One region of the Halomonas sp. SIMBA_159 genome, then DNA from elsewhere that is predicted to be linked to it. Evidence: predicted binding sites of a transcription regulator. Region 1 holds the regulator's gene; each other region holds the start of a gene.

Region 1 (4,910 bases):
GCAGAAACGGGCTTAGCGAGGCGTTTCTCTCCTCGCTAAGCCATTCTTTCGCTTACATGCCCTTGGGAGCAAAAATCCCAGGGGCGTTACGCCAATAGCCTTTGTAATCCATACCAAAGCCAAAGACGTAGCGGTCGGCCACTTCCAAACTGCAGTAGTCAGCCTTCAGGCCCGGCACCGCTTTGCGGTCGTGCTGTTTGTCGACCAGCACAGCAGTGGTCACGCTGGCCGCCTGCGCCTCTTTGCAGTATTCCAAAATGGCCGCCAGAGTGGCACCTTCATCTAAGATATCGTCAACAATCACGACGTGGCGCCCCGCCATGGGCACTTCAGGCGAGACGCGCCAGAAAAGCTCGCCGCCACGCAGCTCGTTCCGGTAACGGGTAGCGTGCAGGTAATCCACTTCCAGCGGGAAGCCAAGACGCGTTAGCAGGTGCCCGGTAGTAATAAGCCCACCGTTCATGACGCAGTAAAATACCGGCAGTTTGTCGCCCAAGTCTCGCGTGATCTCTTCCGCCATGCGATCCAACGCCCGTTCCACCTGTTCTTGCGAGATCAGGCAGTCGGCGTTATCCATTAACTCACGCATGGAATCCAGCGATTCAAGCGTTTCTTTATCCAGCTTGGACATGCAACTTCTCCAAAAAAAGAGATCTAATAAGATAACGGTATAAAATTAACTAGACAACGCTTCGAGCTTAGCGTGGGTGCGCCGCCAGCGACCCAGCGCTGCTAATGCATCAAGCTCTGGCCGTGCGCGCCCATAGCGCAGCTTGGCCGGACGCTTATTCAGTACGCCTTGGCATGCTTCAACCACCTCAAGGGCAGCAGCGCGGTCATTGCAGATCAGCAGCATATCGCAGCCAGCGGCGAGCGCTGCTTTAGCACGCTCAGCCGGGCCGCCTGCCTCATGGGCACCGGCCATGCTTAAATCATCTGAAAAAATACACCCTTTGAAACCCAACGATTCGCGCAACATGCCTAGCCAGTTGGGTGAAAAGCCCGCAGGGCGCGTATCAAACGCTGAATAGATCACGTGCGCAGGCATAACACCGTTCAACACACTGGCTAGCTCGCGAAACGGCACTAAGTCACGCGCTTTTAGCTCAGCCAGCGGGCGCTCATCCACCGGCAGCGCCACGTGGGAATCCGCCGCAACGCCACCATGACCAGGAAAGTGCTTACCCACTGCCGCCATGCCAGCATCGTGTAAGCCATCAATAAAGGCGTGACCCAACTGAGCGACATGCGCAGGATTGCTGCTGAAGCTGCGCTCACCAATCACGCTGGAGATTCCGCTTTCAACATCCAGCACCGGCGCAAAGCTAATGTCCAAACCGCAGGCAGCCATTTCCATACCCAGCAGCCACCCCGTGTCTTTGGCTAGGGTGAGACCTGCCACCGGGTCGTTGGCGAACAAATCACCAATACGCGCCATGGCAGGTATCTTGGTGACACCTTGTTTAATCCGCTGGACTCGCCCGCCCTCTTGGTCAATGCCCAACAGCAGGTCGCCACGCACACGCCGAATACTGCTGCAGAGTTGGCGCACTTGGTAGGCATCTTCTACGTTGCGGGCGAACAAAATAACGCCACCCACCGCAGGGTCTTTGAGCAATCGCTTTTCAGCGCTAGATAATTGCGGCCCTTCTAGGTCAAGCATGACCGGGCCAATGGGTTGCGTCATGGTGGTGAGTCCGACAAAAAGGGCGCCATTCTAGACTAACCGCTTAGCGTGTCAAAATTCTGGCAGGACGCCCGATAAATGGTCTTAGTGCAGCCAGACCGGCGTACCAGGCTGGGCATGATCAAACAAATAGTGCAAATCGTCATTACGCAAACGAATGCAGCCGTGTGAGGCCGCCACGCCCATAGGCTGATCGGGAGGCGTTCCGTGTAGATAAATATAGCGCCGCTGTGAGTCGACATCGCCACCACGATTCACGCCGCACTCTAGCCCGCAGAGCCACAGAATACGTGTCAAAATCCAATCGCGTTTAGGGAAGCGGCTAGCTAACTCGGGCGAAAACACCTCTTCTGTCCATCGGCGGCCGCGAAACACCGCATTATCTGGCAAGCCTTTGCCGATAGCGGCACGCACATAGTGCCAGCCTAACGGTGTCTGGCCACTGCCCTCCTGCTGTCCTACCCCTGCAAGCCCAGTGGACACATCACACTCATAGCGCACCTCTCTCCCCTGCCAGCAGCGCAGCCGCTGCTGCTGGGTGTCGATTTCAATCCACTCTGAATGGGTAGGCGGTAATTCAGCTAGCCTGGGCGTTTCCATGGTGTCCCTCTTCAACAGCAGCCGGTAACGGGGCGCTCATCGCCGCCACCACCACTGGGCGCAGTCGCCTAATAAGGTCGCGCACCGTTACCTGCTCTTGGTAATCCTTGGCAGCGATATCGCGGAGAGCATCCAGTCCTGATAGCGTAAATATCACCGTGCCTAACATAAAGTGTAGCCGCCAAAAACGCTCAGCGTCCGGCAGCTCTGGCGTGGCTTTACGTACAAGCTCGGTGAACCGGGTAAATACGTCACCATACTGCTGCTGAATGTAACGACGCAGATGCCCCTGCGCTTGGCTGTACGCCAACCCCAATAAGCGCATAAATACTTTCAGGCTATTGCGCTCTGCAGGCACCGCCAGCACGGTAGTCGCCATTGTTTCTAACAGCACTTCCAGTGGAATAGGCGTGCCCTGGTAGCGCGCTTCTAACTCATCTAAAGCGGTATGAAAGCGTGCAGAGAAAGGATCCAGGTAGCGGGCAAAGACGGCTTGAATCAGCGCTTTTTTGGAACCAAAGTGATAGTTCACTGCGGCTAAATTGACCCGCGCTTTGCTGGTGATATTGCGCAGCGACGTTTCGGCAAAGCCTCGCTCTGCAAATAGCACCTCTGCAGTATCTAAAATACGCGTTACCGTATCCGATTGGGCCATAGCGCCCTCCAAAAACAGGTGTTTAAAACATGCCTGAATACTATTCCATAACCCCTGTTGGCTCAATCTCTTATCCAACAGGCTAACAGGGTTGATCCAGACAGGAGTGGCTGTCCAAGTTGGGTGCAACTCGCCATGTACTGGATAGAGCAACATACTGTATACTTAAACACATACTGATTAAGCCGACATGTAGCTACTGTCTTTTCACTGTTTTGGAGTATGGTATGTCGCGTCCACTTACAGCTCGTCAACAGCACGTTTTTGATTTTATTGTGAAGACCATGGGTGAACTAGGCTACCCGCCCACCCGCGCTGAAATTGCCAAAGCGTTGGGGTTCCGTTCGCCTAACGCAGCAGAAGAGCATCTGCGTGCGCTAGAGCGCAAAGGCGCTATCCGGATTATCCGTAATACGTCACGCGGCATCCGCCTGCCAAATCAGGAGCCACAAGAGCTGACTGAAACGCCGGCAACAGCGCAAGCGCCAGCGACCACTACGGAAGCCCTGCCCAACGGATTACCTGTTATTGGTGAAGTGGCCGCTGGCAGCCCCATTTTGGCAGCTGAGCACATTGATCGTTACTGCCCGCTGCCTGCGGAGTACTTCACGCCTAAAGCCGACTACCTATTACGCGTTCGCGGCCTCTCAATGAAAGACGTGGGTATACTGGAAGGCGACCTTCTGGCCGTGCATCGCACCGACCGGGTACGCGACGGTCAAATCGTAGTCGCACGCTTGGAAGACGAAGTTACTGTCAAGCGTTTTAAACGCCAGGGGCATCAAGTGACCTTGCTTGCTGAAAACGCTGATTTCGCCCCCATTGAAATCGATTTGCGCACTCAGCAGCTCGATATTGAAGGAGTAGGCGTGGGCGTAATTCGAGGCGGGAACGGGCAGGCACTTGGCTAACGGCCCACCCAAACGCTATTGCATATCGATATAGCGATGATCATTAAAGGTGGCCACCCAACCTGGGTGGTACACCAAGAGAATACTCAGCAGCATGCCGGTAATAAACGCTTCTGACGGCATCAACAGTGGCAAAAAACGGGCATACTCTTGGGCAAGATAGACCGCTTCAGGGTCAGTGCCCGCCAGCATAATTAACGCCACCGCTGCAAGCCCTCCACCAAGCGTTGCCAACGCCGCGCCGAAAAACCCGCAGGCAAAGAGAAACACCATCAGGTTATCGGGCAAACGACGGTCAACAATGCGCCATACCACACCCGTGATGAGTGCAGGCACAATGCCGGTGACCAGCACGTTAGCCCCTAGCAACATCCACTCGTTTCTACCCACTAACACCATGGCGACATTGATCATCACATTGCTGATCAACGCCAACGGCATTTTAAAGACCAGCGTCATCAGCACGGTAAACACCAAGTGCAGTGTCAGCCAATCGACGGCTTGAGCACGCAGCTGCCACATCAGCAGAACCGCCAAGGTGGCCGCCATCCAACGATGCTGTAACGCTGTATCGTCAAGCAGCGGCTGCCAGGGGCGCAGGCATAAGCACCAAACAATCACACCCAGTGAAAGTAGCCATGTAAGGACTAATGCCCACGGTGCTAACACGCTTTGTGCAAATGACATAGCGCCCCCAGTAGTGGCTTAACTAAAGACAACCGTCTTGTTACCGTGAATCAAGACACGGTCTTCCAAGTGCCAACGTAACCCACGAGCCAATACGGCTTTCTCCACATCCCGGCCAAAACGCACTAAATCGGTAGGCGTATGGCAGTGGCTGACACGGTGAATATCCTGCTCAATGATGGGGCCCGCATCCAGCTCTTCAGTCACGTAGTGACACGTCGCACCAATGAGCTTCACGCCACGCTCGTAGGCTTGATGATACGGTTTGGCACCGGCAAAGGAAGGCAAGAAGCTGTGATGAATATTAATCACACGCCCGGCGTAACGCTCGCATAGCGAGGGTGGCAAAATTTGCATATAGCGCGCCAGC
Region 2 (4,910 bases), on a different contig from region 1:
TCTGTTTACGTTTAGGCGTCATGGTGAACGTCCTTCTGAGCAGAGTTAACTGGCTCTTGCGGGGGCTGCGCGTGCGATGGCTGAGCGTTGCGCTGGGCATTTTCACGACGAACCCGGCGCTTTACCACGTTCAGTAGCTGGCGGCGTTCCTGACGTGCGTGCCACACGATCACTAGCATCAACAGCGCAGTGACTCCCCAGGCAGCCCACACGTAAACCGCGTGGCCGCCCATGGCAAAAAATTCGTTTAGCGAGGAAAAGGCCATTAGTTCGCCTCCTCGGCAAGTTCGCGCACCCAGCGCTTATTGGCTTCACGACGCAGGATTTCGCTGCGCGTGCGCATCAGCGTTAGGGCAATAAAAAAACTGTAAAAGCCCAATACCATGATCAGCAGCGGTGCCCACATGTCCATGGTCATGGCAGAGCGCCCTGTAATCGTGAAAGTGGCGGGCTGATGAAGGGTGTACCACCAATCCACTGAGTACTTAATAATCGGAATATTGATCACGCCAACCATAGCCAGCACCGAGGCTGCCCGAGAGCCGCTATCGCGGCTGCTAAACGCACCGCGTAAGGCGATCACGCCCAGGTAGAGAAACAGCAGAATCAGCATGGAAGTAAGCCGTGCATCCCACATCCACCAAGTACCCCAGGTGGGTACGCCCCACACGGCCCCTGAAAACAGCGCCACAAAGGTCATCGCGGCACCCAGCGGGGCCATCACGGTGGCGGCCATATCCGCTACCTTGATTTTCCACACCATAAACACCAGCCCGGAGACCGCCATGGAAACGAAAATAGACTGAGCTAAAAACGCCGCAGGAACGTGTACATAGATAATTCGAAAGCTATTGCCCTGTTGATAGTCTTCAGGTGCAAATGCCAGACCCCAGATGGTGCCCACCACCAGCAGCAGCGCTGCGGCCACCCAGAAGATCGGCTGCAGCTTGGCACTGATGGCATAAAACCACTTGGGTGATCTTAGTTTGTTGATAAAGGCCCACATGGTGTTCCCGTCCTCTAACCGTTAATGCTGATGCGTAGCGATGCGGCGATTGCCCAGGGCGCTAGCATTAGCGCAAGTGCTAATAACGCCCCTAAAATCGCCAGGTGCGCGGCAATGCCTTCGCCAAAAATAGCGGCCTGTACCGCACCTGCGCCGAAAATCAGTACCGGGATATATAGCGGCAGTACCAGCAAAGAGAGCAGTACGCCCCCACGGGCTAGCCCTACTGTTAACGCTGCGCCAATCGCGCCAATCAAGCTTAAGCTGGCCGTACCCAGCGCTAGCGAAATCGCCAGCACGGCATAGCTTCCTGCAGGCAGTGACAACATGATGCCCAGCAGCGGTGCCATCAGTGCCAGCGGCAAACCTGTTAACAACCAATGCACCGCCACTTTGGCCAACCCCAACGCCGCTAGGGGCTGAGGGGCCAGTAACAGCTGCTCCAGGCTGCCATCGTCATAATCGCTACGAAATAGGCTATCTAGCGACAGCAGCGCTGCCAGCAGCGCTGCCACCCATAAAAGCCCTGGGGCGATCGTGGAAAGCAGCTCTGGGTCCGGTGAGATACCAATAGGAAACAGGGTAATCACCAGCGCAAAGAACACCAACGGGTTTAGCACTTCGCCACGGCGACGCAACATCAGGGTAAGGTCGCGTTTGAGGGTTGCCTTTATGGCCACCATCAAACCGCCCTGGGGTGCATGCATAGCCACCTCTGGGGTGCTCAGTTGAGCGTGTGAACGTTGCAACGCTGTCTCCTTCTTACCCCAGCTGGATACGCCTAAGCACGGATGACTCGGTTAACGCATGGTGGGTCGTCACAATCACGCAGCCGCCCGACTGCGCATGCGCTACCAGCTGCGTCTCTAATGCCGCGACACCTTGGCGGTCAATCGCCGTGAAGGGTTCATCCAGTACCCAGAGCGCGCGCTGGGTGAGCGTTAATCGCGCCAACGCCACACGCCGCTGCTGGCCGGCTGAAAGCTGCCCGGCGGGAATATCCTCAAAGCCAGCCAGTCCAACACCAGCAATCGCTGCCTCGCGTGCGGACTCACTGCCTTCTTCACCGCTAAGCGCTTGATACCAAGCTAAGTTCTCAAGCGGTGAAAGGCCTGCTTTCACGCCGGGGGCATGCCCTAGATAGAGTAAATTTGCGAGAAAATGTTCACGGGCTTGGCGCATGGGTTCGCCATTCCAGTAAAGCTCGCCACGGTAATCGGTTAATTGGCCGGAGAGTATTTTCAGCAGGGTCGTCTTGCCGCTGCCGTTGGGGCCTTCAATGCGCACGATCTCGCCGCTTTGAATATCGAGATCGAGCCCTTCAAACAGCCAACGGTCGTCACGTTCACAGGCCAATTGTCGGGCTTGCAGGCACAGGCTCAAAAGACACTCCAGGCACATTGATTTTGGGTCGAACTCTACACGGAAAGGCCCTTTCCCGCCAGTCGCGCTCTGCGGTCTTGGGTCGCAGCGTGACTTCGCTTAACGCGCACTTAAGAAACCCAGGGGTAAGACAGCACTAGCACTGTATGCAAAAACAGGCTTATACTGTAACCACTGTATGAATAGCCATACCAGAATAAAACCACAGCTATTGACTCAATCAAACGCCTTGGCAACGGGCGCTGCATGGGAGAACACACTATGACGATTTGCCTACCCACACAGGTAACGTCTCACGTACCTTCTCACGTACTTTCTCACGCCACCTCGCAAACTCCATCTCAGCCGATGGCGCTACATGCGTCACGGCAACGCGTAGCGCCTTTGCACACTCGCCAAGCATCCACGCCCCACACCGTTACCCGGCGCAACACGTATGCGCTGCGTATTCGCGGCGACCGAATGCATAACTGCAACCTCTTCGATGGTGATGTGATTATTATCCATCGCCACCAGCACGACGCCCACCAAGAAACCGCCGTGGCTACCATTAATCAACGGGAAGTGGCGCTAAAACAGCTCTCGATTAGCCGCCTAGGCATTCACTTATGGCCTGAAGATGCAGCGATGCCCGAAGTCTTCCTGCATAATTGTGATATCCAGGTGCTGGGCATGGTGATGGGCGTGGCTCACCACGCGACTGAGACCCGGCATCATTAACAGGTTACCCACTCTGCCGGGAGCACTATTTGCGTTATCGAGTCCCTGATTTAGCCCCTGACACATGGCACACCGCCGAGATTGACGTTGAAAAGAGCCAGTTTCTGGTTTGGATGTGCCATGCACCCGACACGGCAGCCTTTGACGCCTTACTGCAGGCCGCCAAAGCCGCCCACCCTAACGCTAGCCATCACTGCACCGCATTTGTGGCAGGCCCACCTGGTGAGCAAACCCATATCGGCTTTTCTGATGATGGCGAACCCGGCGGCACGGCCGGTCGCCCCATGTTTCAGGCGCTGCAGGGCAGCCAAATAGGCCAGATTGGCTGCGTGGTGATTCGCTACTTTGGCGGCACTAAGTTAGGCACAGGCGGTTTAGCACGGGCCTATGCTCAGGCAGTCAACGCAGGGATTGAAACGCTTCCCACCCGCGATGTTGTTGAGCGAGACAGCTACTGTTTTAGGGTCAGCTTTGCCCAAGAGGCACAAGCCCGCGCCTGGTGCGACGAGCAATCATTGCCAGTTGAAGAAGCAAACTACGATGGCGAAGGCGTTAGCTTGACCATTGGCTGGCCTAAAGATACAGCGCTGGAAATCAGCGGATTGGAGAACCGTCTAAAAACGACGATTGAGATACAGCAGACCAGCTCCTAGCGCGCATAAAAAACGCGGTTTACGCGAGTCGTTACTCGGTAAACCGCGTTTTCACAGGGGCGAGACAGCGCTTATCCCCGGTACTTATCCTAAGTACTTATCCCAAGTACTTGATCATGACCCCTGCCGCTACCGCTGAGCCAATGACACCCGCGACGTTCGGGCCCATGGCGTGCATCAGCAGGAAGTTATGCGGGTTAGCTTCCAACCCTACTTTATTGGCCACGCGCGCCGCCATCGGCACAGCGGAAACACCCGCCGCGCCAATCAGTGGGTTGATGGGCATTTTGCTGACCAGATTCATCAGCTTCGCCATCAAGACACCGGCGGCGGTACCGATACCGAAAGCCACGATCCCCAGGCCGAGAATGCCCAGCGTCTCAAACGCCAGGAAGCTCTCCGCCATCAGCTTAGAACCCACCGACAGACCCAGAATGATCGTGACGATATTGATCAGCGCGTTTTGCGCGGTATCGGAGAGGCGCTCCACTACCCCACACTCACGCATCAGGTTACCGAAGCAGAACATACCCAGCAGCGGCGCTGCGTCCGGCAGAAACAGCGCGACAGCAATCAACAGCATCAGCGGGAAGACCACTTTTTCGAGCTTAGAGACCGGACGCAGCTGCGTCATGGTGATCTTGCGCTCTTTTTCAGTGGTCAACAGACGCATGATGGGCGGCTGAATCAGCGGCACCAGGGCCATATACGCGTAGGCGGCGACCGCAATGGCCCCCAGCAGTTCCGGCGCAAGCACGCTGGAAACGTAGATGGAGGTAGGGCCATCCGCACCGCCAATAATACCGATGGCCGCGGCCTGATTAAGCGAGAAGTCCATCACGCCCATCGACGTTAGCAGCACCGCCCCAAACAGCGTCGCAAAAATGCCGAACTGCGCAGCGGCACCTAAGAACAGCGTGCGCGGGTTGGCCAACAGCGGGCCAAAATCGGTCATCGCCCCAACGCCCATAAAGATCAGCAGCGGCGCAATGCCCGACGCAATGGCAACGCGATAGAAGCTATAGAGCATGCCATCGTTATAACCCACGTTCATGGCAACATCTTTAGCTGCACGCAGCTGATCCGGCGCTGCCGAATCGTGCGCGATGGCCTTCAACGTCTCACGCCAGCTCTCAACCCCTACCAGC
Region 3 (4,910 bases), on a different contig from region 1:
GGCAAAGCCTGGGGCACCACCTCTGATTTCCCGGTGCTGAAAAGCCACACCAATGCATGGCTGCGCGAATGGCCCGGCGTGCTGGCGTTCTGTTCCGCCACGGATATCGATGGTGGCACCGGGGCGGTGTATATCTTGCTGCGCAAGCGCGGCCAGTAGGCCGCTATATACTCGCCGTCACTCATGCACGCCGTTATTCGGTGGCATCCGAGGCAATGCTAGGCATGCGCCGCTCCAGGGCTTGGTCGGCCAAGTGGCGGCCTAACCGAATCAGATCATTGGCGCGGTGGAATTCGTACGTACTGCACACGGTTTTAGGAATTTCGATCAGCACGTCTGGCGGGTAGCCTGCCACTTTGTACTTCGCCAGCGCCGCCTGGGTAATATCAAACGACTCCAGAATCATATCCAGCTTGCCCCATTCGCGCTTGCCGCGCAGGTCCACCGTTTCATCGTCGTCGCTGTCGTCACCGCCACCGCCCAGGCCGCCCCATAGCCGCCGGGTGGTAGCACGCACTTCTTCCATCCAGCCGCCAATATTGGCATCGCGGCTCCGCTCTAAATCGGTGCGGCTGTCGTCGTTCTCTTGCTGGGGCAGCAGCTCTTCTAACGTGACCGGCTGCGGGCTGTGGGCGGTGACGTTCACCGCCACCACAAAGTCAGCCTCATGGGCGGCTAAAATGGGCATCATCGGCAGCGGATTCAACAGCCCGCCATCCACCAGCACCTGTTCACCAATATGCACCGGGGTAATTACCCCAGGCACCGCGATAGAGGCGCGAATAGCGCGTAGCAGCGGGCCGTTCTGAAACCACACTTCCCGCTGGCGCACTAGGTCTGTCGCTACGGTCGTCACGGGAATCGGCAGGTCTTCGATCAGCCGGTCGCCTACCAGCTCTTCTAGCTTGCTCATTACTTTGTTGGCGCGCATTGCCCCCATAGGGCTCCAGGTAACATCAACCAGTTTGAGCACGTCCAAGTAATCGAGATGGCACACCCAGTCTCGGTACTCCGGCAGCTTGCCGGAGGCGTAAATACCGCCAATCAGCGCCCCCATGGAGCACCCAGCAATCGAAATAATCTCGAAGCCACGGGCCTCCAGCGCTTCAATCACACCGATATGGGCGTACCCTCTTGCACCGCCGCTGCCCAGCACCAGCGCGACTTTATTGCCGCCGCCCTGCGCTCTCCCTGTCAATTGGCTGACCACGTTCGCTCTCCCCTTTCTACTAACGCGCTGACGCATCTAAATCGCTCGGCCAATAACGTCGGCTACCCGCTCTACGGCAGAAGGCTCTAAATGCAAATGGTGGCCGCCTGCCAGCACGTGCCGAGTAAGCGTCGGCACCGCCTGCCGCGCCTGGGTTGCCCAAGCGCGCTCGCCTAGAATACCTCGCTCACCTTCTATCAATAGCACCGGTGCCTGAATTTCGGCCAGTATCGCGAGCACCTGCTGCGGCGTAAAACGCACAAGCGAAGGCTTAAGCAGACGGCTATCGGTGCGCATTTGTACTTTTCCATCGGCGGTGGCCTGGGTATTACGCTCTACCAGTGGGGTCGCGGTAATGCTATCCAGCGCCGTAACGCCGCCCGCCACACGCGCCGCCACGGCGCTCTCAATATCTGGGTAGCGAGGTGCGCGAGAAAGCGGCCGACGGTGGGCCACTAAGCCTTTGCGCAGCTGGCTTGGCGTCTCTTCAGCGGGCGTATTCAGCGCGCCTAAGCCGTCAATCAGAATTAACCGAGCGACCTTCTCCGGTAGCGACGCCGCCAGCAGGCAAGAAACCGCTGCTCCCATGGAGTGGGCAAGCAGCGTAGCCTGTTCAAGGCCGAGCGTTTCCATGGCATCCAGCACGTCGTGGGTGTAATCCCAGAGCGCGTAGTCGCTGCCAGCGGGGGCATGAGCAGAGTGCCCGTGTCCACGAAAATCAATTGCCACGATGCGAATACCCAGCGTGTTCGCCAAGCGAGGGGCCAAACGTGAAAAGCTGGCCGCGTTATCCAGCCAGCCATGCAGCGCCAGCCAGGTCGGCGCATCTTGCCGCCCCCAGCTCAGCGCCGCCAACCGACCACCGGCCAACGAAAGCGGTTGAGGAGCCGTGCCTACTCGGGAAGCGTCGTTCATAAAAATGGGTCTCACTGCGAAAATCTGGCGCGTCTGGTGACGCTCCTAAATGTGAACATTACGATGCAAACATTGCGGTGCAAACGTTACCATGCTCGGCGCAGCGCTTGTGCTGCTTTTATACGGCCATGGGCCACGACGCCGTTCATTTTTTGATGGAGATTGCCATGAAACCTCGCCGCGATACCCGCGCTCGCAACCTTGTATTCTTTATTGCTGTGGTCAGCGCTTTGGTCGTGGGGCTGTGGCTCGCCCGCTAACAGGGTGCACTGTGCTTAGCCTTCTTAGGAAGGCACTTGCAATTTTTGCCTCATGAATAAATACTGTTTAAATATACTGTATATAAACACACTATTTATTCATGAGGACACCGATAATGCCGTCTCAACCCGCCCCTTTTGCCACTCCCCCGGTTGCGACAGCCTTTCCGTTAACCTCCCAACCGCTGCCGTTTCCTCCGCTAACGGGCCGAGCAGGCTTTAGCGGCTTTCCTTCGCCTGCCCAGGATTACGAACCGCGCACGCTTGATCTTAATACGCGGCTTATTAAGCACCCCACTCAAACGTTCTATCTCACCGCCACCGGGGACAGCATGGAAGGCTGGGGCATCTTTGAAGGGGACCTACTAGTGGTGGATCGCAGCGTGACGCCCCGTTTGGGGCATATTTTGGTCGCCATGTTTGATGAGGAAGTGCTGATCAAACGCTACGCGCTGTATCGCGGTACGCCGCACCTCTGCTCTGCCCATCCCCTTTATCCGCCGCTGCCACTAGAGGGCACCGACTGCCAGCTGTGGGGCGTGGTGCGCGCCGTTATTCACGAGTACTTGCCATGATTGGGCTGGTGGATGCCAACAACTTTTATGTTTCCTGCGAGCGGGTATTTGCCCCCTCGCTAGAGGGCAAACCCGTTGGTGTGATGTCGAATAACGACGGCTGCGTCATTGCACGCTCGGCCGAGATGAAAGCCATGGAGATCGCCATGGGCACGCCGGCTTACCAGTTAGAGGGGCTGCGCCGCCGAGGGGTGATTCATCTGCTCTCTTCCAACTATGAGCTGTACGGCGATATGTCGGCGAGGCTTGCCCAACTGTTGCGCGACGCCTGCCCGGAGGTTGCCCCCTACTCCATCGATGAGATGTTTATCTACCTGGATGGCTTCGACGATGCCCAGTGCCAAGCCATAGGCACGGCGCTGCGGCGGCGTATTCGTCGCCATTTAGGGCTGCCCGTGTGCGTGGGTTTAGCACCAACGCACACGCTGGCTAAGCTCGCCAACCACGTGGCCAAAAAGCAGCCGCATTATGAAGGGGTATGTTTGCTCCACGGCGAGAGCGCCACCACACAAGTACTGCTGAAGCAGCTGGCCGTTAGCGACGTATGGGGCGTCGGCCGACGCTTGGCGGAACGGCTGGCGGTTAGCGGCATTCGCACCGCCTGGGACTTACGGGAGTGCGACCCCAAGCAGCTGCGCAAACGCTTTTCCGTGGTGCTGGCTCGTACCGCATTAGAACTACGCGGTACGCCCTGCCTGGAGATGAACGCCGTGGAGCAGCCCCGCCAACGCATCATGACCTCGCGCTCGTTCGGCCAATCCACCGGCGTAAAAGAGGAGCTGCACGCCGCACTGCGCCGCCACGCCCAGCGCAGTGCCGAAAAACTGCGCCAGCAAGGCAGTCTGGCCCGCGCGGTGATGCTGTTTTTAAACACCAACCGCCACCGCAAAGACCAGCCACAGCTCTCACCGAGCGCCATGATTCCCCTCGATGCGCCCACCGACGATACCCGTGTGATTCTAGAGGCCGTTCGCGAAGGGCTAGAGCAGATGTACCGCCCCAGCTTCAAGTTCATGAAAGCGGGTGTGATGCTGTTGGATTTGGTAGACGCGCAGCAGTACCAGCTCTCTCTGCTGCGGCCAACTACCAAGGCGCATCCTCATTTGATGAAGACGATCGACGCCATTAATCAGAAGATGGGGCAAGGCACGCTGCGCTTCGGCATGACCGATGCCGACGCGCCCTGGCAGTTACGCTGCGCGCACCGTTCCAACCGCTACACCACGTGCTGGGATGAGTTAATGGAGGCAGGCACTCACCCTGGCGCGATTGACGACGCCAAGGTGAGGCGTGAACAGCAGCGCTTAGCGGGCGGAAAGCGCGTGGCGAAGACGCGGGCTAATGGCTTCACCCACCACGGCAACTAGCACCAGCAGCGCTAACAACATCGGCCAGTGGGCCGCAAACGAGACCTGATACAGGCCTAGGGCATCAACAAAAATCACCAGAATCCCCAGCGGGCTGACATAGCGCACCATGGTGAGCCACAGCGCGTAGGGCAGCGGTGCAAGCCCCAGCTCGTCGCGGAAGGTCTCGCTTTTCAGCACAAACCCTGCCAGCAGTACCATGCCTAAACCACCCAGCGGCATCATCCAGCGGGAGGTGAGGTAATCGAGCCAGTCAAAGAAGTTTTTGCCTGCCAGCGTCCAGTCAGCCCCTAAGTTAAACGACAGCATCGCCAGCGTGCTAATCAGCCACAGCACAATACCCGTGGCCCACGCGGCTGATTTACGGCTCATGCCTTTGTTGTCGCATAGCCAAGAGACCGTCGCTTCTACCATCGAGATTGAGGAAGTGAGCGCGGCCATAGAGAGCATTAAGAAGAAAAACACACCGAACAGCGTACCCATGGGCATCGCTTGGAACGCCAGCGGCAGGCTCATAAAGATCAGCCCTGGGCCTTCACCGGGGTTCATGCCGTTGGCAAAAATCACCGGGAAGATCGCCAGC

Evidence for each region. Region 1 encodes LexA, which represses DNA repair genes until DNA is damaged. Its sites were predicted from a motif close to TACTGTNTANNTANACAGTA; they were not measured.
Region 2: R0J87_RS06555 (LexA family protein) is a predicted target of LexA. The motif match lies at 2,530-2,549, and genes of this name have one in related genera.
Region 3: R0J87_RS17415 (LexA family protein) is a predicted target of LexA. The motif match lies at 2,447-2,466, and genes of this name have one in related genera.

Annotation. Positions count from the first base shown of each region.
Region 1 covers NZ_JAWJBT010000026.1:14,022-18,931, reverse strand. Annotated here, with positions in the region: gene ppsR (posphoenolpyruvate synthetase regulatory kinase/phosphorylase PpsR) at 1-39, shown strand, start outside; gene R0J87_RS15965 (hypoxanthine-guanine phosphoribosyltransferase) at 53-631, opposite strand; gene nagZ (beta-N-acetylhexosaminidase) at 677-1,687, opposite strand; gene R0J87_RS15955 (L,D-transpeptidase family protein) at 1,772-2,287, opposite strand; gene R0J87_RS15950 (TetR/AcrR family transcriptional regulator) at 2,265-2,942, opposite strand; gene lexA (transcriptional repressor LexA) at 3,170-3,853, shown strand; gene R0J87_RS15940 (energy-coupling factor ABC transporter permease) at 3,869-4,540, opposite strand; gene purU (formyltetrahydrofolate deformylase) at 4,559-4,910, opposite strand, start outside.
Region 2 covers NZ_JAWJBT010000008.1:3,827-8,736, reverse strand. Annotated here, with positions in the region: gene ccmE (cytochrome c maturation protein CcmE) at 1-22, opposite strand, end outside; gene ccmD (heme exporter protein CcmD) at 12-266, opposite strand; gene R0J87_RS06570 (heme ABC transporter permease) at 266-1,006, opposite strand; gene ccmB (heme exporter protein CcmB) at 1,021-1,713, opposite strand; gene ccmA (cytochrome c biogenesis heme-transporting ATPase CcmA) at 1,769-2,389, opposite strand; gene R0J87_RS06555 (LexA family protein) at 2,651-3,109, shown strand; gene R0J87_RS06550 (IMPACT family protein) at 3,139-3,762, shown strand; gene R0J87_RS06545 (sodium ion-translocating decarboxylase subunit beta) at 3,860-4,910, opposite strand, start outside.
Region 3 covers NZ_JAWJBT010000034.1:5,417-10,326, reverse strand. Annotated here, with positions in the region: gene R0J87_RS17430 (Smr/MutS family protein) at 1-159, shown strand, start outside; gene R0J87_RS17425 (patatin-like phospholipase family protein) at 194-1,210, opposite strand; gene R0J87_RS17420 (alpha/beta fold hydrolase) at 1,247-2,125, opposite strand; gene R0J87_RS17415 (LexA family protein) at 2,502-2,960, shown strand; gene R0J87_RS17410 (Y-family DNA polymerase) at 2,957-4,327, shown strand; gene R0J87_RS17405 (sodium-dependent transporter) at 4,265-4,910, opposite strand, start outside.